Regions from separate parts of the Butyricimonas muris genome, predicted to be linked through region 3. Evidence: riboswitches for the same ligand, from Rfam matches in the RefSeq annotation. Region 3 holds a riboswitch; each other region holds the start of a gene.
What was found. A riboswitch is a leader RNA that binds a small molecule or an ion and turns the genes downstream of it on or off. The one in region 3 is predicted to bind cobalamin.

Region 1 (8,338 bases), on a different contig from region 3:
AGACTGAGTCCGACGTCCATTGAATGTTTATGTTGTCGAGGTAATCTTGAATTGGTTTGCATATACCTGTGATTATTAGGCTTTTAGCCATACTCTCTCCGTCGAATGTCAGGTTTACATTGTCCCCTTTTTCGAGATACATGAGTTTGACTTCTTTAAAGCCGTTATGAATAGTCACGTACAGGTAATCGAAATCCTCAATGGTACATTCGGCGTGCTTGTTTTTATCAAATTCAAACCCTCGCACGATACTTCTCATGTACGAGATAGAAAAACCTTGATCGGGAATCTGTTGTACATCTGCGGTGAGCGTGATGTTAGTTCCGGTTTGCGCGACGTTCTGCATGCAGGATGCAAGTACGAGTAGTAGAAGGATTAATTTACATTTCATGTTCTGGATTTTAGTTTATATTTCTAATTGTTTCAATATTGAATACAATAATAAATCCGGAACAAGAGGGGACGGGTGACAGGAGAGGGGGATTAATTTTAGATTTAATGATTTTAGATTTTAGATTGAAGGATTTAGTGATGAATGAAGCTGGGGTGAGTAACTCAATTCCTCCTCTGTTTATAGGGGAGGTGGCGGCGCAGCCGACGGAGGAGTTTGTTGAAATCCTCACTTTTCCCAAGAAAAGATACAGACATCACGTGTACTTCAACGAACTCCCTCCCGGCTTCGCCGTACTCCCTCTATAAACAGAGGGAGAGCTGGAATACCACCCCGGCTTCATTCATCACGGAATCGGCAATTTTTCAATCTAAAATTACCATCTCTCTCGTTTTTAACTGTACAGCCGGTGCTTGTACAGGTATTCCGCTATCTGCACGGCATTCGTGGCGGCACCCTTGCGGAGGTTGTCGGACACGACCCACAGGTTGAGGCTGTTCGGCTGGGAGAAATCCCGGCGGAGGCGTCCCACGAAGACCTCGTCCCGCTCGTTGGCGGTGATTGCCATGGGGTAGAGATTTTGCATGGGCTCGTCTTGCACGACGATGCCGGGGGATTGAGCCAACAGGGTGCGAACCTCGTCCAAGTCATAGTCTTTCTCGAATTCGAGGTTGATGCTCTCGGAGTGTCCGCCCACGACGGGAACCCGCACGGCTGTGGCGGTTACTTTAATCGTGTCGTCGTTCAATATTTTGCACGTTTCGTTCACGAGTTTCATCTCTTCCTTCGTGTACCCGTTCTCGGTGAATGAGTCACAGTGCGGGAGGCAGTTGCGGTCGATAGGGTGTGCGTAGGCTTTCTTTACTTCTTTGCCTTCCCGTTCGCCTTCTAGCTGGTTGATGCCTTTCAGACCGCTTCCGGTGACGGATTGGTAGGTGGATACCACCACGCGTTTGATTCCGTATTTCTTGTGCAGGGGAGCCAAGGCGACCAGCATCTGTATCGTCGAGCAATTGGGATTGGCTATGATTTTATCTTCCCGGGTCAGCGTGTCGGCGTTAATCTCCGGTATCACGAGTTTTTTCGTGGGGTCCATTCTCCACGCGGAGGAATTGTCGACCACGGTTATTTCCGCGGCGGCAAACTTGGGAGCCCATTCGAGGGAGGTGTCCCCCCCGGCGGAGAAAATAGCGATTTGGGGTTTCATGTCGATAGCGTCCTGCATTCCCATGACTTTATAGTTTTTTCCCTTGAAGGTGATTTCTTTACCCACGGAACGCTCGCTGGCGACCGGTATCAGTTCTGTTACCGGAAAATTCCTTTCTTCCAAAACCTGCAACATTTTTCTTCCTACAAGACCTGTTGCGCCTACTACTGCTACTTTCATTTCGAATGGATTTTTAATTGTTTGAAAGCCTGTTACGGCATTTCTTGTATATAAGTTAGTTGTTTTATTACCGGGTCAAAAATAGTGAATAAGCATTGCTTAGGCAATAGGAACGAAGTATTTTTTCAATATTGTGTCCCCGTGTTAAAATTGTAACAGAACGGTTGACATACCCTTGAATGCCCCTTCTTTAATCTCAATCTGTGGCACGTGCGAATTTATTGTCCGGTGAATCATCGCGAGGACAGGCATGTCGTTGGTGTTAAAAAAGCCTATTGTTTACTAAATCGTGGGCGAAGAGTGGGCAAACCGTGGGCGATGAGTAGGCGATGTCGCCTAACACCCGCCCAATACTCACCCGAAAGTCACCTGCCGGGGTTATGTAACAGTTGGTTTACAGGAGTATATCCCTAGTTTTTGCAGGAAGTGTTTACCGTGTGATCCATGCCTCGCCGTTGCACCATCTCTTTGTCTTGTTTTTTCAAACCGACTTCGTAGTAATTGATCGGGTTGTCGTGATCACCGAGGTACATACGCGGTTGTCGTTTGAAAACCGGGTTGATTAGCGAAAATTCCGGCTCGAAGTGCGAGGTGTTGATCTCGGCAAGGTTCAGCAGGGTATGGAAAATATGGTTCGTGGCAACGGGTGCGTTGCTGTTGTAGCGTGCCACTTGATAGAAATTGGGACGTGCCTCGATGTAATTGTCCGAGAACCAGATCATGAACGGGATATGTAGCTGATAATAGGTTGGGATCGGCGAGGCGTGCAGGAAGCGTTTCCGGCTGTCGTCGAGCAGGTCTTCCCCGTGGTCGGGGGAGTAAATCATGGTGGCGTCGCTGCCGGAGGCGCGTAATATCTCGATCACGTTGTGCAGGAAATGATCCGTGTAAATGATACTGTTATCGTAGGCGTTGACGAGTTGTGCCTTGTTTTTGTATTCGATTTCGGTGGCGTCAGCCGGGGTAAAGTGAGCGAACTCTTCCGGGTAGCGTTCCTTGTAATTGAAGTGTGAACCGTAAGTGTGGAACACGATGAGGAGGTTGGCGTTTGCCAGCGAGTCGATATAATGCTGCATGAAAGGTAACATGGCTTCGTCGTAATTGTTGATCGTGATTAAACCGCCGTCCTCGGTGGGGCGGATGTTTTTGTAATAATCAGCTTCCTCGCCGAAATAGTCGGTAAACGAGCGGTTCGGTACTTGGTTGGAAAGGAACACGGTCTTGAATCCGGCTTCCTTGAATGCGGTCACTACACTTTTTTGGGTGTACAGGCGCTCGTAATGACAGGCGTCGGCGGCAGACAGGATGAGAGGCACGCTTTTGTGCGTGGTGTTCGATTGCGTGATGGCGTCTTTGTACAAGACGAGGTTAGCCTCGTTTTTCAACTTCGGGTTGGTTTCCCGTTCATAGCCCCATAAGCTCCAATTCTCGGCACGTCCGGCTTCCCCGATGACGAGGACGTATATTTCCCGGCGTTCATGGGCGGTATCCCGTGTGGCGTGGAACGTGAAGTCCTTGGAGGTGACGGGGTAATCCATGCTGCGGTTCCATTTCTTGCAGGCAAAGTAGAAGTTGTACATCACGTTCGCCGGGTAGAGGTCTGTTTTTACCTCGTAGGTGTTGTCCCGTCTTTTCTCGTAAGCGGTAAGACCAGAGCCGATGATGAGTAGCACGAGTCCCCACGTGAGCATTTTCCGGCGGAAAGCGGCAGGGCGGACTACCTTGTGATGAACCGCGATGGAGGCCAGCACGATGACCGGGATGTAGAGGACGCACACGATGATGATGGAGGGCCAGATGTTGCCCAGCAGTTCGCCCGCCTCGGATGCGTTCGTGGTGGGCAGGTTCAGGAACATGTCCACGGCAATGACGGATTCCCCGAAGAGGTAGAATAGCACGAGTTGGAACGCGTGCAGGATAAGCACGGGGATGAGTATGAGTTGCATGAGTCCCGCCCGTTTGAAGAGCGAGAAGACGATCATGTAGATGCTCAAGGGAACAAGGATCAGGATGATCTTCCCGATCGCGGAGAGAGGTTCCGTGAATATCAGGCAGAAGTTGGGGACAAGGTTCAACACGATGAAGAGCCAGAACAGGGTTTTGCTCTTTTTCACGAAGTTGACAAGTCCTTTAGAAAGCCTCGTTAATATTGAAGTAGAATGCTTTGACGCCTTTGCCGATACCATAATCCAATCTTACGTTAATTCTGTTTTTAAATTCCCAACGGTAGCCGATGCCATAAGTGGGCAGGGTGTGGCTCCATTTAAACTTGTCCATGTCCGGAAACACGTTTCCGGCACCTGCCCACGCGGTTATGCCGTGGCGGTTATATATTTTTTGACGGAGTTCTACTTGCGCCTGTATCAGGTCATTGTCCCGGTAGCGTCCCTCGTAGTAACCTCTCATGCTGTACGAACCGCCCATCAGGGCAACCATACTCCACGGGGTGTCCCCGTAGTTGAATATTCCTTGTAATTGCGTGGCAACGATAGCTCCTTTCCACGCTTTGTGATAATACCGGAAGTCGAAGCTGGTACGCTTGAAATCCTGATCGTTACCGAGGAAGCCGGGAAAGAACTGTTGCTCCAGTTGTACGTAGATTCCCTTGTAAGGGTTCGGGATAAAATCTCTCGAGTCATACGAGATGATGATTCCGGGCCCGAAGGTGGTGACGTTCTTGGGTGCCCCGTTGAGGAAGCTGATGTCGTCGAAATCTTTCGCGTTCACGTTGCGGAACATGAGGTTGGGACCCACGTAGAGGTTGGGTGCCAGACGCCACAGGAGTTCTAGTTTGACTTGTTGTTCCAGTCGTTTATATTCGGTGTTGCGGTCTTCATGTCTGCCGGCTTCATAACCGATGCCCCAGAATTCGCTGGGGAAGGAGAAAAAGTACATGTTGGCGTTGAGCCGGAAACGGTCACGCGGGAAGATGCTATTGTTCCGGATTCCCAGCAGGTAGAAACCCGTGGTGGTGATGTCCCCGTAGATGGCGACGTTGGAGGGGGATATGGTTTTGTCGTGCCGGTCGATACGGTACAGCCCGGATGCCACGAGTCCGAGCCCCAGTTTGGTGTCGCTCGAAAAATGCGGTCCCCCGATAATAGAGAAGTCGAATCGCTTTTCGGCTTTCTCTTTGTTGGCGTCCGCGAAATAACGGTAGAACCGATGGAAGAATCCGGTCTTCACGGGTGTGGTGTCAACGGTGACCGTGTCTTGCCCGGTGGCGGAAAGCGACAGGACGCATAATAACGCGATATATAGTGTATGTCGAATCATTTCAGATTGATAAAGTTAAATTAGCATAGATTAAACAATCATTCATCTCGTGATTTCCTTGTACGCAATATTTGTGCCAATTGTTGGGTTAGCCGACAGAGATTCTTTTGGCAGGTCGTATAATCATTAGGGAAAAGTAAGGGAATTCGATTTCCACGAGGGCGTTCCGGTCGGTTTCATGTTGTTCGTTCGCGGTACCCACGTTTTGGTAATAGTGGTATTCGGCATCCGGGTGTTGACGGATGAATTCGTGGACGGTATCGGTGCATTGCGATAATTTCATGATGACGATAACGTGGTTCGTGGTGGTGAGTTCGTGAAGTTCTTCCGGCGTTGTTTTGCCCGGCAGGACGACGAGTTTTTCTTCCTGTTTCACGATATGAAGTCCCGATACTGCTCCCGCGGCGATGAATGCGGGTACTCCGGCAATGACGGAGGTGGGGATATGCATGGAGGCGAGTTTTTCGAACATGTAGTTGCCGGAAGAGTAGAAGCCGGAATCGCCTTCGGCAGTGACGGCAACCGTTTTCCCCTCGGCAACCCGTGCTGCGATTTCGAGGCAGAGTTCATCGTAAGCCCGATTGGCAAACGTGCGGTCTTTGGACATCGGGACGTGGAAGACTCGGATTTTACTAGCCTCGACGGGTAGGGACAGGATGATGTCCTGAGAGTACGATTTGAAAGTCCCTTCTTTGCTTTTCGTGCCGGGGCAATAGATTACGTCAACTTCCTGCAAGGCTTTTAATGCCTTGACCGTTATTAACTCCGGATCGCCCGGACCGAGGGAGATGCTGATTACTTTCATAGTCTATTAAGTCTATAAAGTCCGTAAAGTCTATAAGGTCCATAAGGTCAGTTCTCGAAGTTGTCGTGATGTTTCTGGTGTTTGGGACTTTACGACTTTATGGACCTTATGGACTTTATGGACCTTTTGAACTGATTCCGGGTGCAAAAGTCGTTAAAAAACGGATACGCTCAAAATAATATTTATATATTTGCAGGCGTCTTGGTGCTTCCGTGTTGGAAGAAAAGGGAATCCGGTGAAATTCCGGGGCTGTCCCCGCAGCTGTAAAGTCGTTTCCTGCCTCGAAGGTGGGCAGATCTTTTCGATAAAACCACTGGATTGGAATCCGGGAAGGAGAAAAGATGACAAGCCAGAAAACCTGCCAGATGACACGAATGATTAATACTTTCGGAGGAAAAGAGATGAATGGATTAGTACGTTTATTGTGTATTTTGTGTGCTTGCGGAGTGTTTTGTTGCTGCAAGTCGAAAACGAGTAAGAAGTCGGTCGAGAAACAGACCGTTCAGGCGGGGAGCGATTCGATTCCCCGGGTTCGGATTAAATACGCTAAAGGGTTTTGGTTGGAGTACCGGGACGGGTATGCCGTGTTGAATATCAAAGACCCGCAGGAGAGTAGCCACACGTGTTACCAGTACGCTTTGATTCCCCGGGGAAAGAAGGTGCAAACCCCGGCAGAGTTGCCCGTGGTGGAGGTTCCGGTGCGAAGCGTGGTGTGCATGACTTCTTTGCAGTTGTCTAATTTTATCAAACTGGACGCGATAGACCGGGTGGTGGGTATCACGAGTACCCGTTTTCTTTTTAACGGGGAGATGCAGAAGCGGGTGGACGAGGGGAAGACTCGCCGTATCGGGATAGAGGGGAATTTTGATAACGAGATTATCATGAGCCTGAATCCCGACCTGATGCTGATTTCGCCTTTTAAACGCGGGGGGTATGATGCCGTGAAAGATATCGGGATTCCTCTAGTGCCGCATCTCGGGTACAAGGAGATGACTCCTCTCGGGCAGGCGGAATGGATTAAGTTCGTGGGGTTGTTGCTGGGAATGGAGGATAAGGCGGGATTGGAATTTGACCGGATGGAGAACCGGTATAATTCGTTGAAAGCGATGGTCGGTGACGTGCAACGTCGTCCCGTGGTGTTTAGCGGGGAGCTGAGAGGCGGGGTGTGGTATGCCGTGGGGGGAAAGAGTTTTCTGGCACAGCTTTTCCATGACGCGGGGGCGGATTATTTCTTGAAAGACGACCCCCGTTCGGGTGGGGTGACGTTGGATTTCGAGACGGTGTACAATCAGGCGGAGAGTGCCGACTACTGGAGAATCGCGAATAGTTTTGCCGGGGAGTATTGTTATGCGGCGTTGAAGGCGCAAGACGAGCGTTACGCTGATTTCAAGGCTTTTAAGGATAAACGTGTCATTTATTGTAACATGCGGGAGAAGCCGTTTTACGAGAGTATGCCCGCCGAACCGGAGGTGGTGCTTGCCGATATGATTCGGGTGTTTCACCCGGGTGTGTTGCCCGACCATGAACCGGTGTATTACGATTTGCTTAATAAATAAGAGTGCATGGGACGAGGGAGAAATACGATATGGATGTTTTTTATCACGGTGTCTATCGTGGTGTTCTTGTTATTGAATATGTTGTTGGGCTCGGTGGCTATCCCGTTTTCATCGGTTTGGAACGTGCTGACGGGTAGCGGGGAGGAACCGGTGGCTTGGCAGAATATAATTTTGAAGTCCCGGTTGCCGCAGGCGTTGACGGCGTTGGTGGCGGGTGCAGGACTTTCTATCAGCGGGTTGCAGATGCAGACTATTTTCCGTAATCCGCTGGCGGGACCTTCCGTGCTGGGTATCAGTTCGGGGGCGAGTCTGGGGGTGGCTTTCGTGGTGTTGTTGTCCGGTAAACTGGGGGGAGTGGCCTTGAGTCGTCTGGGATTTATCGGGGAGGTGGCGCTGTCTGTCGCGGCTATCGTGGGGGCGTTGTCCGTGATGGGATTAATCGTTTTCGCTTCCCGGAAGATACGGGGGAGTGTTACTCTCTTGATTATCGGGGTGATGATAGGGTATATCGCGAATGCCGTTATCGGGGTGCTGAAGTTTTTCAGCGTGGAGGAGGATATCAAGGCGTACGTGATTTGGGGATTGGGTAGTTTCGCCCGGGTTTCGGGGAACCAGATGATGTTGTTCGTGACGATTATGGCGGTGATTATCCCGCTGTCTTTTTTGTTGATTAAGTCGTTGAATCTGTTGATGCTGGGGGACGGGTACGCCCGTAATCTGGGATTGAATATCAATCGTGCCCGGGTGTGGGTGATTACTTGCTCCGGGGTGTTGACGGCGATTGTTACGGCTTATTGCGGTCCGATTATCTTTTTGGGGTTGGCGGTGCCTCACTTGTGTCGCGCGATATTCCAGACTTCAGACCACCGGGTATTGATGCCGACCTCGATGCTGGTGGGGGCTTCGCTGGCGTTGCTTTGTAA
Region 2 (8,338 bases), on a different contig from region 3:
ATCCCGCGAAGAAATAATAAACACCTCTCATAAATTTGTTAAGAAACCGCCCCATTACGAGGCGGTTTCATTTATAATAAACTTACATTAAATCCCTAATTTCTTTCTGATGTCCTTCGGAATCGCGTTCTTGTGTACCAGAATATCCATCGTCTTCAACGCCATATAAGGATAAGAAACGTAGAAATATCCACCGAACTTATTGTATTTATTCCATGAATTCTTCACGATAAAATAAGGGGTTCCATTCTGATCCATTGCCTTGCCGATAACGTGCATACCGTGGTCATCAGTCGTCTGGTAACGATCAAATTCCTCTTGTCGCATCTCTTGGGTAATCTTTTTCTCGGGAGCCGGAGCCAGTTTGAAAGCATCCATCGTCTGTTGTTCTTTAGGTAATTTCTCCCATTTAGCAATTTCAGCCCCGGTCATCTCTCTCGTGTCGGTCGAGGGCACCACCGCCACCCCGGCATCCTTCGTGGCGAATCCTTTCTCGCTCACGTCGGCACCCCAAACAAAGGTATACCCGTTATCAATCGCACTCTCCATAACCCGCATCAACTCGTTCAACGGAATATTGTAAGCCTTATCCCACGACCAATTGTCTTCCACCTCCAAGGCAAACTCCGTGTAGAAAGGATGGTGCGTGAATGAGGTCAGGTTCACGTAATCGTCCATGTTCAAGCCCACCACCTCGTCGGCAAAAGTCCGAGGAGTGTACTCTTTCCCCTTGTACTCGAACTTCTCGGGCTCCTCGCCAAGATAAACATCCAAAATAGCATCAAACCCTTTCTTCCAAGCCGTACTCAAACGTTTATTTCTATTCTCGACCACCGCTTCCACGTACGCTTTCAACACGGCGTCAATCTCCCCGAACACATGATTCGGCTCCCCGTAATTCAAACCCTTGAACACCTCAAGAGGCACAATCCCGTACTTCTTCGCCATGTTAATAACATCCGACGAAGCACCACCCACGGCAAAATTCAACACACCATGCAAACGCACATACTTGTCCGCCTTGTCACTGTAAGCATGCTTCACGAAATAAATAGCCGAAAGATTAACCGAATCTTTTCCCTGTCGCATCATCTCCGACTCCAGAAAAGAAGCCGTAGACCACGACCAACAAGTCCCGGCACGAAACTGATCTTTCACGGAAGTAGCGGGCAATCTCTTAATATCCGTAAACTTATACCCTTCAGGTTTCACGGTATCCTGCTTTACCGTATCTTGCGCGTAAACACCCGCATGGGCAGCAAAGACCAAAACAAATAAAAACAATACAAACTTTTTCATATTCTTATATTATAATGACTATTCTATTTTTTGACAAAAGTAGCCAATAAGTCTGCATTCTGACGTCTACCCCGCAAAATATTTCCACAGATTTCATAAACAACAAATTAGCAGGTTACAAATCAAATACTAACTTGTAACCTGCCAACCTGTAACTTTCGCCTTCGGCGAAACTAAAAAGTATATGACACGGATGCCTGATAATTCCGGGGTTTTCCCAGTACAGTTGTTTTCTCGAAATACTCCTTGTCAAACAAATTATTAATATTCAAAGCCAGATTCACATGCCCTTTAATCGTGTAATATATTCCCGCATCCATCAGCCACAACGCCGGAGTGTAAATTCGTTCCTTGATATCGGAGAACACCTTATCCTTGAAATTTCCGCTTAATTGGAACGACAAGTTCTTCAACACCCCCGTGGGAATCGTGTAATCGGCATACGCGTAAAAAGTTGTACGAGGCACACCTGTTTCACGCACATTCTTATTCTCTTCCTTGTATTTCGAGAATCGTCCGCTCTCCGCTATCTGTCGCAAACGATATTCCGCCCAACTCAATCCCGTCGTAAACCGAAGCGTCGGAAGAGGACGAACCACAATCTCAAAATCAAATCCCTTTGACATACCTCGACCTACTTGCCCTTGAATATTCCTCGTCACGGTGCTGCCGTCGACCACTACAGTAGTATCTCCCAAACTCTTCACGATATTATAGCGACTCGTGTAGAAAACTGAAGCGTTGACATCCACCCATTCATTCAACGTGTAATGCCCCCCGACTTCTGCCGAAATTCCTTTCTCCGGCTTAAACACTTCTCCGCCATCCGTGTCGGGATTGAACTCGTTCCCCTTTCTATCCAAATACATAATATCCGGATTATAGAACTTCACCACCGGATTGAAGAAAGAAGAAGCGGAAGCATAAAATGACAATTCCGGCACAGGGAAATACACCACTCCCGCCCGATACGTGAAAGCGGAAGTCTTCACTTTATTCCATTCCGAACGGTTCTCCTTCTTGTAGTCCTGTTTCCCGTCCAAAACCTTTGCTGTTGCCGTTTTATAGTTATAAAAATCCACGCGTCCGGACAACATCACCTTCCATTGGTCGCTAAATTCCATCACATCATGCAAATACACGGCATGCGTTCTATCGGTTTTCAGACTTGCAGCTGAAATTTTGGAATCCCACCAGCCTTGTACCAGTTGCGGATTCTTCAATGCCAACACAGCACCCAATCCGGGTCCCCACAAATCATCACTCCCGTACCCGTTATACTGTACAAAATCAAACGCGAAATACGACCACCCCAATGTATAATGGTGTTTCACGAATCCGGTCTCCACGTTACCTGTCAATTCCAGCACATTACTCAATTGTTTATGATCCGGGTTAAAGTTCAACGGTTTATTTCGCACCACAGAATCCAGATTTATATAGGTCGTTTTACCTTTCGAGGTATAATACCATTTATAAATAGATTCCTCCGAAGTCCGGTACCCCAATCCTTCCACGCAGCAATAATCCAAATCGCTATGGAAATAAGTAAACCTCTCTCGCAATGTCATGTTCTCGGATATCACGTGAGTGTACCGTGCCGTCACGTCCCATACTTTACGCTTCATCCGATTATTCGCATAATCATTATATATCTCGTGATAATCGGCATAAGGATGCCGTTCTCCGTTCTTCATAAAAGGCCCGGTATCCTTACCGACTTCGTACACATCATAACGCACGGTCGGTGCGGCCCCTATTTCAGTCGTGTACTTATCATCCGCGTAACTGCCACTCACTTCCAATCTCCCTACTTTGCCGACATTCGCACCTAAAACCCCATAAAGGGAGAATCGATTCGCGTTCGTGCGCCGGTAACCGTCGCCCGTGGAATAATGGATATTCGCCCGGTAATCAAGCGGTCCCACCAACTTTCCCCCGAAACCCAATGTAGCCCGTTTTTCTTCCCAACTACCATAACTAATCCGGGCATTAGCTGAAAAATCCGGTGTTACCTTCTTGCGCACGATGTTCAAAACCCCTCCCATGGCAGAATGTCCCGCCAACACCGAAGCGGGTCCTTTTATTAATTCGATGGACTCCACGGATGACAAGTCCCCGTAAGGAACATTCTGGCTAACCGTTCGCTCGTCCCGCATCCCGTCGATCATGATAAGCGCGCTCCCTTGTCCCCGGATAGAGAATCGTTGGAACGCCCCCAGTTGATTTGTCTTGTGAATAATCCCGGGCAAAAACTTCACGGCATCTTCCAGATTCACGATACCTTTACGCTCCAGCATCTGCCCGGAAAGTTTACTTACCGTTATCGGGACAAAGCGCAACGGTACATCCAACCCCAACAAATCGATACGTTTTCTTTTTTCAAGCACACTTACTTCATCGATACGAAAAATCGTATCCGTGATACTTTTCTTTTTGCGCTTGTCTTCATCCTCGGCGAAAAGCGAGCCGACACACGCGAACAGCAATAATGCCAATACAACAACTTTTTTCATACAAACTATATATTAATAATGAATAAAGCATTATTAACATAGTCTTTAGGGTAACATGAGTTTCAAGGTAAAATCCGTATTTTCCCTCTCGCTTTTTCTCCCGAAAGCTATGGTTATCATCGTTCGGCAGGTCTTCTGACTTGTTCCGGATTTTGTTGCCTTCCCGGTGGTTACACCAGTGACATTTGAAGTACAAAATCCCTTGTAAAGGAACTTACAGCTGCGGGTACAGTCCCGGATTCACACCGGATTCCCTATTAAGCGTCGCCTTCATGAGCGAAGGTTCCGCACCAAAACAGGGGCAAAAGTAATATATTTTTCTATATTATGCATTTCTTGCATGACTTTTTTATTTTCTTTACAACACTCAGATTTTCAACACAATCAAAGGAGATGTAATTTCTCTATATCCTATTTTACCACTAATCCCCCTACAAATTATTAATTAATTTTTTCCCCGTTTCATTGTATTTTTTAATGGAATCTGCATACATTCGCGGAGTCTTTGGTGATGTGTTAATATCCAATTAGCGCACAAGAGGGAAGTCGGTTAGAATCCGACACAGTGCCCGCTACTGTGATGCCCGTTTCCCCGGGAGGGGATTCAAAGAAAGGTTCTTGCACCACTGTCCTCGCGGACGGGAAGGTACTTTTCTTAGGCGTAGTCAGGAGACCTGCCAAAGCAAAACAGGTAATAGCGTATTCCCGGGGTCAGGAGTACCATTATGAACTTTTAAACTTAATCTTACATGAAGAAATTTGTAGCGCTGACTACATTATTCGTAGTAGCATTAGCGAGCATCGCTTTTGCAGAAATCACCTTAAAGGGGAAAGTTGTAGATGCCAAAACCGGTAAAGCCCTTGCCGGGGCAAATGTTCGGTTGGTGGGAACAAGCATCGGTATCGCCACGAATAACAAGGGCGAATTCATTCTGGAAAAAATACCCGACGGGACTTACACGCTTCGTGCCAGCTACTCCGGCTACGAGGTCGGTTCCATGAAAGTGAACGGAAACAAAAGTGACATATTATTCCAGTTACTCGCCACCCCGGTAAACTTGAATCAGGTCGTGGTGACGGGAACAGGAACCCACCGCCGATTGAAAGATTCGCCCGTCCCGGTAGAAGTGATTAGCGGGTCGGACTTAAGGCAGGCAGGAGTAAACTCCTTCGAGGACGCCCTCCTGTTGCTGAACCCCGCGTTCAATATTCGCCCCACGGTCATGGGCTCGTACTTCACGCTCAACGGCATGAGTAATAAATACATCTTGATTCTCGTCGACGGGAAGAAAGTGGCGGGAGATGTTTCCAACAATACCGACTTGTCGCGTATCGACATGGGACGGGTGAAACGCGTCGAGATATTGAAAGGTGCGGCTTCCGCCCTCTACGGTTCGGACGCTATCGCCGGGGTAATCAACGTTATCACCGAACAACCGAAAGACCCGATTAGCGTGCAGTCGAAAACCCGTTTCGGGGGAGAATCCAGCTTCTCGCAAAATGCCGGTGTTGATTTGAATTTCGGCAAATTTACTTCCTCCACCTCTTACCAAAGGCGGCAGATGGGCGGATGGCAATTAAACCCCAATGAAATCAGCGGCGACACGGTCATCCCCACGAGAAGCGAATCATCCAGTAAATTCCATTCCAATATTGTTACCCAACACTTCACTTACGCGCCCAACGAGCAATTGAAACTTTGCGCGCAAGGAAGTTATTTCAACCGGGAAGTAAATCGTCCGGTACAAGAAAAGAAAAACGACGGGGCGTACCAATACGACCTCACCTACATGGACTACAATTTCGGCTTGGGCGGAAAATACTTCATGAACGATGGAGCGTACATCTCCCTCGACCTTTACATGGACAATTACGAGTACAACAAACTCTACACGGTTGCCCAACTTGACAAAAAAGACACGACATTCCGGGTTGGGGATGAAGAATTGACCAAGCGCCAAAAATATTACAACGGGAACCTGAAAGGCGTATTCCGGGTGGGCGAATACAACAAACTCACGCTCGGTACGGAATACGCTAACGACTACATGAAAAATCCCGGCAGCCTCGACGAACCGAAAGAAATCTACACGCTCGCCGTGTACGCGCAGGATGAAATCCGTGTATGGAAGAATCTACAAATCCTCCCCGGTTTCCGTTACGTTTACAACGAGATGTTCAAGAACCGCTTCACCCCGAAGATTGCCCTCATGTACACGCTCGGCTCGTTCAACTTCAGAACTTCCTATGCCGCCGGATTCAAAACTCCCAGCATACAGGAACTATATTACGACTACGAGAACCGGGGAGCCATCACCATCGGGAATCCCGACCTGAAACCGGAAAAAGCGAACTATTATAACGTGAACGTGGAGTATACCGGGAAATACCTCAATATTTCCGCGAACGGGTATATCAATGACGTGAAAGACATTATCGAGAAATACGACATCGGTGCCACGGACGAAGATAAAGCCAATGGAATAAAAACCCGTAACGTGTACCACAACCTCGACAAAGCCAGCATCAAAGGTTTCGACATCTCCGTGAACAGTTACCTCGGAGCCGGATTCTCCGCCGCGGGGGCTTACAACTGCGTTTACGCTGCCGACGGGGAAGGACGCCGCCTAAGCGAATCGGTAAGACACGCTGCCACCTTCCGGGGAGGCTGGACACACGAGTGGAACAAATACCGCCTGCACGTGAATGTCAACGGGAGAATACAAGGTTCGAAATACATTTACAAGGTAGACTCCAAAACAGGTAAAATCACCGACACCAGTGCTCCCAAGTACCAACTTTGGAACCTTGCCACCACGCATACTTTCGCACCCGTGGGTAACTTCCTGTTTGAACTGAACGCCGGGATTGACAACCTCTTCGACTGGACGGACGACCGCCCCAACGGCGTGAACTACGCTACCCTGAACCCCGGCAGAACATTCTTCGCCAGTCTTGTAATCCGTTTCACGAAATAAAACCGATATCATGAAAAACATATTAATAGCCTTTCTTTTATTGACAAGCGTATCCGCCTTCGGTCATGGCGAAGGTTTCAAAGAATCCGATATATTCAAAACTCTCGCACCGAATGACAAAATAGCCCTTCTTATGGTTCACTTCGGGACAACACACGACGACACCCGTGTCCTCACCATCGAGGCTATCAATAAAAAAGCGGCAAAGGCATTCCCCGGCATCGAAGTCCGGGAAGCCTACACCTCCCGCATGATTATGCGCCGTTTGAAAGAGAAAGGCATCGTGAAACCGAATCCCGTGGAAGCAATGAACCAACTCATAGCGGACGGCTACACCCACCTCATCATCCAACCCACAAACATCATCGAGGGCATCGAGATGGAAGCCTTGCGTAAGGAAGTGGCTCTCTACCGCGACAAATTCAAAGACATCCGGCTGGGCAACGCCCTGCTCTACACCCCGGAAGACTACAAGGCAACCGTGCAAGCCCTTGCCGCGTCGCTCCGGGGAAAGGCGAAAGGCGATTGTGTCTTCGTGTGCCACGGCACTTACCACCCGGCAAACTCTTCCTACGGGATGCTCGACTACGTGATGAAAGCACAAGGTCACAAGAACTACCACGTGGGAACCATCGAAGGCTATCCCACGATGGATGATGTCATCCGGGAACTGGAAGCCAACAAGGCACGGGAAGTAACCCTCATCCCCTTCATGTTCGTGGCGGGCGACCATGCCAAAAACGATATTGCCGGGGACTGGAAAGAGGAACTGGAAAAGAAAGGTTATAAAGTCAACGTTATCCTCGAGGGGCTGGGACAAAACGAGGCGATACAAGACCTGTTCATCCGTCACGCAAAATTCGCCTCTACCCACAAGCGGGAAGACATCATCGTGAAGAAAAAGAAATACGAGAAGACCGACGATATCGACTAATCACATGATTACAAGATTACTCATCCATATCCACAGGATACTGGGAATCATTCTCTGTATCCTGTGCTTCTCGTGGTTTATCTCCGGAATCGTGATGATATACCATTCGTTTCCCCGTGTAAACCAAGAAGAACGCTTCGCTCGCCAGCAAGCCCTTGACACCGCGTCATTACCCGCCATGCAAGACGTGTTCCGCCGCCTGCCTGCCGATGTCCGCCCGGGCGGTGTCAGCCTCGACAACCCGGAAGGACAAGCCGTGTTCCATTTCGGGAACCGGCGGAAGAGTCATGATTTATACGCCGACACCAACGCCGTGGCACCGACAGTGAATTACGCCCTCTGTGAATGGCGGGCAAAAAACTGGTGCCCGAACAACAACATTACCCGGGTAGACACCCTGCACGCCCTCGACCAATGGATACCGCTTGCCCACAACAAACGGGAACTGCCCGTGTACAAATTCTTTTATGACGGACCGGAAGGATATCAATTGTACATCTCCTCCCGAAGCGGCAATATCTTGCAATTCACGGATTCCGGCAAACGACTCTGGGCATGGTTCGGGGCTATACCCCACTGGGTATATTTCACGGTCATCCGGGAAAACCAGA
Region 3 (8,338 bases):
TCGTATATCGTGTCTGTTGATGTTGCCTTCCCCTCCACGAACCATTGCAGGTCAGCATGCGTGGTATTGATGATATTCGCTCTTAATCTTACTGCTTTTGCGGGAAGAATAGCATTTTTCAAGCTCAAGTTCTGTACAGACACCTCCGGTGCGGTAAGAGGCATCTCCGGTTCATCTTCTCCGCCATCATTATCGCTACAGGAACTCCACATTCCCGTGATAGCCAGAATAGCTAATATATAAAGTAAATTCTTTTTCATGAACCGTTTATTCAAAATTATAAGTGAAGAATGTGCCGGCGGGGAATGCCGTGTGATTTTCGTAATTTGCACTTAATTCTGGTTCATCCCCGCTAAAGTTGAATACACTGATGTTATTAATCTTGTAGTCTTGGCCGTATCCTTTTATGGAATTTAGATAAACTTCTCCGGTAATCGGGTGAACAGCGCACGTGTTGTAAATGATACCGACGTTGTCGACCATCGTTTTGGCATCCACCATTAATTTCGTTTCTCCCGTGCTGAAAATATGACGGTAAATTGTTGATTTAAGGGCACTCATGTATAGCGTGTCCCCTTTGGCTGTAATGCTGGGGGCTGCTGCGTATGATGGGTTCAGAAGGCTTTTTGCTTCCTCTGATACAGTGCTGCTTCCTAGTTTAGCGTATGTTTTCGGGTCAACTTTAGTGATTTTCCCGGATGCATCGGAAACCCAAAGATTCCCGTCGGATGCTTTAATTACACCGGAAACATTCCCGTCAAATTCAATCGTATTGCTAATTGCATCTTTACCTGCTTCAATTACGACAACCGTGTTTTTTACTGTGGCAAAAACTTTCCCGTCAGCAACAGCCATTGTATTTTTCCGAGCACCCTTTGTGCCTTCAATAAGAATGACGGTTCCGCTTGATGGTTGAAATCTTTTTATTCCATTATTGTCACGTAGGTAAATGTCATCATCTCCTAGTACTGCCACGTGGCTAGGCATACTCACCTGTCCGTTAAGTTCTTCCTGAAATTTTCGCTCCCTTTTCAATGTTTCTGCATTGAGGATGGTTAAAAAGCCTCCGTCATCACCCCCGTTTTGTGAAAGAATATACATTTTATTGTTTTTGATGAATAGATCTTGGCTTTGCTTTCCCAAGTCACCTCCGTTTTCAAGGTAATAGGCGTTATCTGTCACCTCTCCTTTAGGATTAATGAAAATTAAACTCCCGGGACTGCCCATGGGTGATTCGTTTACGATAAAAGTACCATACTTGTATTTCCCGTGAACTTCGATTGACGTGGAAGCGTGATTGCGGCTATTTGTAGTGTATGCTATAACAGAAACGTTATAATTTCCAATGCTTTCTGCCGTGAAGGTATAAATAGAATCTGTTGCCACTTTTTCCCCGTTTACAAACCACTCCAAACTTGTTTCCGTTGGGTTGTCAACTTTGGCTTTCAGTACGATAGATTCCATCGGGAGCGTCGAAAAACTACCATTCTCGCTTTCGATGGTTACGGTCGGTGGTACGGGTGTCCAGTTATCGTCATCATCACTACAAGAACTCAAGAATCCTACAAATATTCCCAAAAACAAAAGTGCTAAATAAAACTTCTTCATAATTCTAATTTTCATCATGTAATATTATATAACTTGTTTATTCTTCCTCTAAAATTCCCACATCAGTGACACGAGGCAGTTTCGCAACGGCATCGGGTAGTACTGCGTGGATTCGTAATAAGTGTCCAGTAGATTGTCCACCCGTATCTGCGGGGTGAGGCTCATCCCGTTACGGAACTCGTGACGGTAGCCTGCCAATATATTGTGTACCGAATAGGGGTCAGTAGCGTATGCTTGGTCAGTCGTGATAAAGCGTCGCCCGATGTAAGTCACTTGCCACGAGAAAAAGGCTCCCCGGTAATCGGCGGCAACCCGCACGTTCCATTTGAAGCGTGGCACGTAAGGAATCTGCTTCATGTAAGAGCCGTCGTCCTCGTGCTGTTTCTTGCGGGTACGGGATTGCGACCAACTGTAATTACCGGATGCGTTCACCTTTAAATCCCCCATCTCGTATGTCAGTTTCCCGTACAGTTCCACGCCTTCCGAGCGCACGTTGCGGTGATTCTGCGGCGTCCACACCCATTGATTCCCGTCCTTGGGCAACCATAGTATCCAGTTGTCGATATACATCAAGTAGCCCGATACCTCTGCGTCCAGCGATAACCCCCGGTACAAGTGTTTCCGGTAAGCCACGGAAGCGTCATACGAGTACCCGTCTTCCGGCTTCACCTCCGGGTTGCCTCCCGGTCGCCAATAGAGGTCGTTCATGCTTGGGAACCGATAGTTGTAAGCCATATTTCCCTTTACCTGCAACTCTTTTTCCCACAGGTTGAATACCACGCCCGCCGACCACGTGGATACTCCCCGGCTATCGTTTTGCTCGAACATATACTGCCCGTTCAGCATCATCCATTCCACCGGGGTCCACAACGCCGATGCCTGCCACGACAGCACGTTACGGTGATGGTGGAATGGCGGTTCCACCACCGGGATATCATAATCCACGTCGCCCAGCGTGTATTTCGACGAGTCAATATCAATGTAACTGCTCACCCGTATCAAATCGTGCGAGTAAGTCAGGCTTGTCCCCAGCACGAGATTTTCCCGCGGGGTACACGTGTAGTCTGCAATGCCTTGCCACGTCTGCGATTGATTTTTAGTACCCTCGGGGTCGAACATCCCCCCGGCGTACCATTTGTCGTACTTCTGCCGGTAGTACAGCCATGCCGCTTTCACGTGCAGGGCGTGTATACCCCGGGTGAAATCCAGTCCCGTGTATGCCCGGAAATTCGTTTCCCGCTGTTTCTCGTGTGATTGGTTCACCACCCCAAGCGCGGGGGGCAACATCCGTTCGCCCTCTTGATACCATGCTACTGCCGTCAACCGGGTGTAGCGCGACAACCGGAAATAACCTTCTTGCATTGCCGCCCATTGCGTGTAATCGGCATCCTGTCGTTTCTCGCGGAAGGGGACGTTGGTCAGAATCTTGTTCAAATAAGTATAGTTGTTATCCGAGTGCTGGTAATACAGGCGGGTTTTGAAACTTGATTTCTCTCCGCCCGTGTTTACTTGTGCCCCCGTGGTGTACGTGCCGTAGGAACCGTACTCGCCCAGCACTTTCCCGCTTACTCCCTTTCGCCAATCCGGGTCGGTGAATAGGTTGATACTTCCCCCGATGGCTCCCGTCCCGTTCTTCACGTGGCTGCTCCCGTAATACAAGTTGATATTGTCCGTGAAGAAAACCGGGATTTGCGAGAAATCGAACGTTCCCGACATCGGCGGCGTGATATTGATGCCGTTCCAGTTCACCCGTGTTTGCGAGGGACTGGCTCCACGGAAGGAGGCGGTCGACAAGGCTCCCATCCCGAGGCTCTTGATATAAATAGCCGTGTAGTCCGTCAGTAATTCCGCCAACGAACGGGTTTTATTCGCTTGCATGATTTCCGGGTCTATGCGGCTAACCTTCGCCCCGGCATTTGCCTCGTTGGCGTGTTGGATACGCCGGCTCACCACCTGCACCGTGTCGAGAGTCCCGTGCATCGCCACCGAATCCCGCCGCTGTGCCTCTGCCTGCATCCCGCTGCCCAGCGTGAAACAGGCACATAATCCTATCGTTATTTTTTTGAACATATTCTGCATTTTAACGTTGACTTCCGGGGAAATACACTTGCCCGGGATAAACACCCACTTTGTGGCTTACCCTTCTCCCGTCTTTCAGATAATGACGGATATAACCTCTTTGTGCCGTGTAATCCAAACAATCGCACAGGTAAACGTCGCCTTCGGGGCTAACCGCGAACCCGTACATCATACCCACGCCCGGCAGGTCGTAATAATGTTCAAATTCACCTGTCGTCACGTTCATCCGGTACACGCTCTGCTGTTCTTTTTCGCCCTTGGCGTTTTCTTCTGTCGCACGGGTTTTCACGTTGAAGTATATCCATGTTCCCGTCGGGTCGATATCCGTGCGGTTGTAATTGATATAGCCGATAATCTCGCCCGGTGTCTGTGAGCTCGAGTCGCCGATGGGGAGGGTGTACGATTTAACTACTTTTTCCCGTTTCGGGTCTACGCCTTTCAGCGTGATGCCTGTCACGACACCGCTCCTTTTCTGGTACATCAATCCCCAGATTATGCCGTCTTTGTCTATCAGCATCCGGCACGTCTTCGTGTACTCCTCGTTGTATATATCCTTGATTACCCGGGCGTACTCTTTATTGATGTTGTTGGCATCGAACACGTACAAACCTCCCTGCGTCATGCCGAACACTTTATTTTCCGCCACGACCAGATATTCCACCCATCTCGGGATTGAAATATATTCCAGCGGCTTCCCGTAAGGGGCTACCGTGCGAATACGCACCAGTTGTCGGTTCAAGTCGGACACGACGGCTTCTGTTTCCGAGATAGGCACTATCTGTCGCGGGTAACCCGCCTGCGTGTAGAGTATCGTTCCCTCGGATTTGAACGTCACGGGATTGACCACCTCGATTTTCTTCGAGTTATTCATCGCCACGAAATACTTTCCGTTAATCAGCGTGATGGATTGTGCCACGTCACCCATTGGGCGATGGTTCACGTCTTGAAAGGCATCCACTACCACGGTACTGTCTTTGTATATCACCGATATCGCCCCGGCGTTCGTGTTAATCAACCCCTCGTTCAGCACGAGAGCCTCAATATCCCCGTCGCCCAGCACCCCGTCGGGATAAGGCATCCCCGGTTTGTCGCACGACGCTAACGTCATGCTAATCCATACGATTGTCAGAAAATGAAACCACTTTTTCATGAACATAAATTCCCTTTTAGTCAGAAAAAGGCTTGACGTACACGGTCGACAATTGTTAAGCTATCGGCGTTCACGTTCTTCCTTCCCCTTGAACGTTAAACAATGTTGTGTATGGCAGGTCTTCTGACTTGTTCCCTTCCCGGCGTCCTTCCCATCCTTAAAATGGACAGTGGATCGTGAGTGCCGGAGAAGTTGTTACGAAACTTACAGCAGTGGATCTGTTCAGGATTTGCACCTGATTCCCTATTAATCCCACGTAAGATTGTAGAATATCTTACACGAGAACCATAACGCCGCAAAAATAATACGTATTTTTTAATATTACTAATGAATGGGGAAAGATTTATTTCGTTAGGAGCACGGTCTATCTCTCATTATTGCGAGTTTTAGCATTGAGATTTATCTTGATCTTAGATTGTAGCCATATTGTTGTGTATTGTAATTTACATATAAATTAGTATCTTTGACCTATTGGAAACAACAGCAACTCCCAATCCTCCTCCCGCGTACAGTTGTGATTTGCTTACAAATTAGTATCTTTGACCTATTGGAAACAACAAGTGTCTGTCGTGGATGTCCGAGTATCTGTTGTGATTTGCTTACAAATTAGTATCTTTGACCTATTGGAAACAACAGCAACTCCCAATCCTCCTCCCGCGTACAGTTGTGATTTGCTTACAAATTAGTATATTTGTAATAGTCAGAAGTATTTTGTTTGACTATCAGTGTATTATATGAAACTCGCATGAGAATGGGCAACGGATAAGAAAAATGCAAACTGTTTAGAATCACTATATTCCTCATGCTGTCAAATAACTCTTTATCTTTCTGCAAAGATAATGTTTTTCCTCTGAATACCGGAATTTTCCGGGTATAATCTTCACGGTGATTTCAAAAATAATCCAAATCAAGAATGACATCTGTACCGTAGCCGAGTTCACGTAACTCACAGGCAAAGGTAACTCGTGTTCTTATCGTACAAGCAAGGTCAAGCCCTCCGGGTGGCGTGGAAAAATCATCCTCGCCCCGGAGGGCTTCGGTATTTTTCCCGCCAACCTTGCATGTACGGAACACGACCTTTTAAAGCCTGTAGTTACGGGAACTCCGGCCCCGAAAAGCCGGACTAACAAAAAAACAATGTCATGTTACAGGCAACAAAGAACAAGTACGGTATTGAAACGCTCAAGACACTGAATGTTTTGTACGACCATGAACATTGGCTGACGCAGGAGGATGTGGATATGGCCAACCGTTATGTCGAACTTATAGAGCAGACGCGCTCGGAAATCACACCGCAAACCGGTGACAGGCTGATTTATCTCAGCCGTCATGGGGACTATTACGGCAATGCACTCATAGACAGTATGGATGAAAAGAAAGGCCTGCTTTCCATCTGCGAACAGCCGTATGTCCCATTCGTATGGCAATCTGCGGATAATATCCGCCTGAGCGTCAGCGGTGGAGCTTTCCACCATGTAAAAACGGATGATCTGAAATTCAACGGTTGGACGGAAGGAGCATTCAAAGACTGGGGACATTGCGGATCGTGCGCTCACGGATCAGTTACATTCACGGCAAAAGTCCCACAATGGATTTACCGTGAGCCGGAACCGCTCTATGGTGATTTCACGACAGAGACATACCGCCGTTTTTATCTTCACAAAGACCTGGAAGCGAGAAACCTCTACCAAAGTCTTGATATCGCTTTTCACAATGAAGAGGACTTCCGGCAATTCCTGCAAGACTATGAGGGAACGGTATTCAAGGGGAATTGGAAAAACCAGATCGTGGTATGGTGCTTCCGCAGGGAATATGTCTTCCTGCCTCTGTCGGAATGGGAAAAGATTGATGTCCCGGCAGTGGAGCGAAGGCTTAATTTCCATCCCGAGCAGGTGAAGATTGTCAAGGACATGGAGAAGCACATCACCTATTTCCACCGTATCCAATCACAGGATTTCTAACACTTAAAATCAAACAGATATGCAAACGACAACATCATTCAAACCCGGCAACGCTCCCGACCTGCTTTCAGGAATATTGAGCGTACAAGTAAGAAACGAGGACAAGATTACCGAGCAAGACCGCCTGTTTTGTCAGAACCAGCAGGACATGCTCTACAAGACGCTTGACCGGATAGACCGCTGGTATACCATCTTCAAGGAAGAGGCGGAACAATACCGAACAGAACGGGACTTCTCATACGACGACAATGGGAAAATATCCATGCGTGACCTTTACTCGCTCAGAAACGGTAAGGACGATTATTCGCACAACGAGTTCAAGCCGTTCGATGTGCTGAACGATTTGGTAGACAAGAACCACAACGCCAACTCTAACTTCGCCAACCGTATCATCGCCTACTTCAACAGGACGTACAACGTGTCGGTGCCGGAACAAAGGATAAACGAAAAGACACTCCGCATGGGCTTCCGTCCGGTCTATGGGACATACGTGGATGCGGTTATCGAGCATTTAGGTGGCAAGAGTTTCCGGGAAACGGCAGTGGAAGAACTGCTTGCCAGAGTCGCAAAGGTAGTCAAGCCTTCCTGCTGGAGCAAGGTCAAAACGGAGCTGAAGAAGGACAAGATTGTCTTTCCCGAAATCATTCGCTTCGATGATTATTACATACAATACCACCAACGGTGCAAAATCAGTTACAATTACAGTGGAGAGCTGGAAACCCTATGCGCGGGTATCGCTTACGGTGCGGATGATGTACTGTGCGGCAACTCGAAAATGATTATCCGTTTCGATGACAACGACGTGTCTGTCAATGACTGGTACGACCTCACGACCACCAACGCCGAGCAAATCCGATTCTACAAGAACGGACGTATCGACGTCAAATTCAAGGACAGCGCGGCAGCCGAGAGCTGCTTCAAGCGTCTCCGATTGGATGAAATCACATTACCGGAGAACTGACCATGAGAAGAATCCCACAGCACCCCGTAAGGCAACTCTTGCGGGGTGTCTTCATTTCCAACCGTAAACTATTAAAGATATGTACGCCATCATACCCCAACAGATACCACAGGACAGGCGGGCCGAGGTCAACGAGAAGATTCTTTTCGCCATAGACTCCGGCAAGGATCTGATTCCGGCGGAGAGCATCTACAACTGCTATACCGGCATCGGCGGGCTGCACAACCTGAAACAGTCCGACTTTGCCAATTACAACGAGTACGCGGAGGCCAAGAAAGAGTATGAGATGGGACAGTTCTTCACCCCGCATGAAGTATGCAGAGACATAGTGGATATGCTGTCTCCGGCCTCTTCCGAGATGATACTCGACATGTGCTGCGGCATGGGAAACTTCTTCAACCACCTTCCGAACCATCATAACACCTACGGTTTCGACATAGACGGAAAGGCGGTGGCCGTTGCAAGGTATCTCTACCCGGACGCCCATATCGAGAAATGCGACATCCGGCAATATTACCCGGAACAACGCTTTGACATCATTATCGGCAATCCGCCTTTCAACCTGAAATTTGATTACAG

Region 1: linked by a shared signal. The riboswitch ahead of ACK8P8_RS18360 (ABC transporter substrate-binding protein) and the one ahead of ACK8P8_RS13570 (DUF5074 domain-containing protein) in region 3 are both predicted to bind cobalamin.
Region 2: linked by a shared signal. The riboswitch ahead of ACK8P8_RS18300 (TonB-dependent receptor) and the one ahead of ACK8P8_RS13570 (DUF5074 domain-containing protein) in region 3 are both predicted to bind cobalamin.

Annotation. Positions count from the first base shown of each region.
Region 1 is NZ_JBKEIT010000012.1:97,050-105,387, reverse strand. It holds gene ACK8P8_RS18390 (TlpA family protein disulfide reductase) at 1-391, opposite strand, end outside; gene ACK8P8_RS18385 (hypothetical protein) at 430-699, shown strand; gene ACK8P8_RS18380 (aspartate-semialdehyde dehydrogenase) at 786-1,778, opposite strand; gene ACK8P8_RS18375 (phosphoethanolamine transferase family protein) at 2,189-3,892, opposite strand; gene ACK8P8_RS18370 (BamA/TamA family outer membrane protein) at 3,909-5,054, opposite strand; gene cobI (precorrin-2 C(20)-methyltransferase) at 5,143-5,859, opposite strand; cobalamin riboswitch at 6,045-6,239, shown strand; gene ACK8P8_RS18360 (ABC transporter substrate-binding protein) at 6,261-7,415, shown strand; gene ACK8P8_RS18355 (iron chelate uptake ABC transporter family permease subunit) at 7,449-8,338, shown strand, end outside.
Region 2 is NZ_JBKEIT010000012.1:79,181-87,518, forward strand. It holds gene ACK8P8_RS18285 (LruC domain-containing protein) at 1-17, shown strand, start outside; gene ACK8P8_RS18290 (C1 family peptidase) at 88-1,299, opposite strand; gene ACK8P8_RS18295 (TonB-dependent receptor) at 1,473-3,815, opposite strand; cobalamin riboswitch at 3,924-4,125, opposite strand; cobalamin riboswitch at 4,305-4,511, shown strand; gene ACK8P8_RS18300 (TonB-dependent receptor) at 4,565-6,793, shown strand; gene ACK8P8_RS18305 (sirohydrochlorin cobaltochelatase) at 6,804-7,727, shown strand; gene ACK8P8_RS18310 (PepSY domain-containing protein) at 7,732-8,338, shown strand, end outside.
Region 3 is NZ_JBKEIT010000007.1:295,113-303,450, forward strand. It holds gene ACK8P8_RS13555 (PKD domain containing protein) at 1-260, opposite strand, end outside; gene ACK8P8_RS13560 (DUF5074 domain-containing protein) at 268-1,608, opposite strand; gene ACK8P8_RS13565 (TonB-dependent receptor plug domain-containing protein) at 1,657-3,678, opposite strand; gene ACK8P8_RS13570 (DUF5074 domain-containing protein) at 3,689-4,837, opposite strand; cobalamin riboswitch at 4,934-5,129, opposite strand; gene ACK8P8_RS13575 (DUF4121 family protein) at 5,980-6,798, shown strand; gene ACK8P8_RS13580 (hypothetical protein) at 6,818-7,759, shown strand; gene ACK8P8_RS13585 (N-6 DNA methylase) at 7,839-8,338, shown strand, end outside.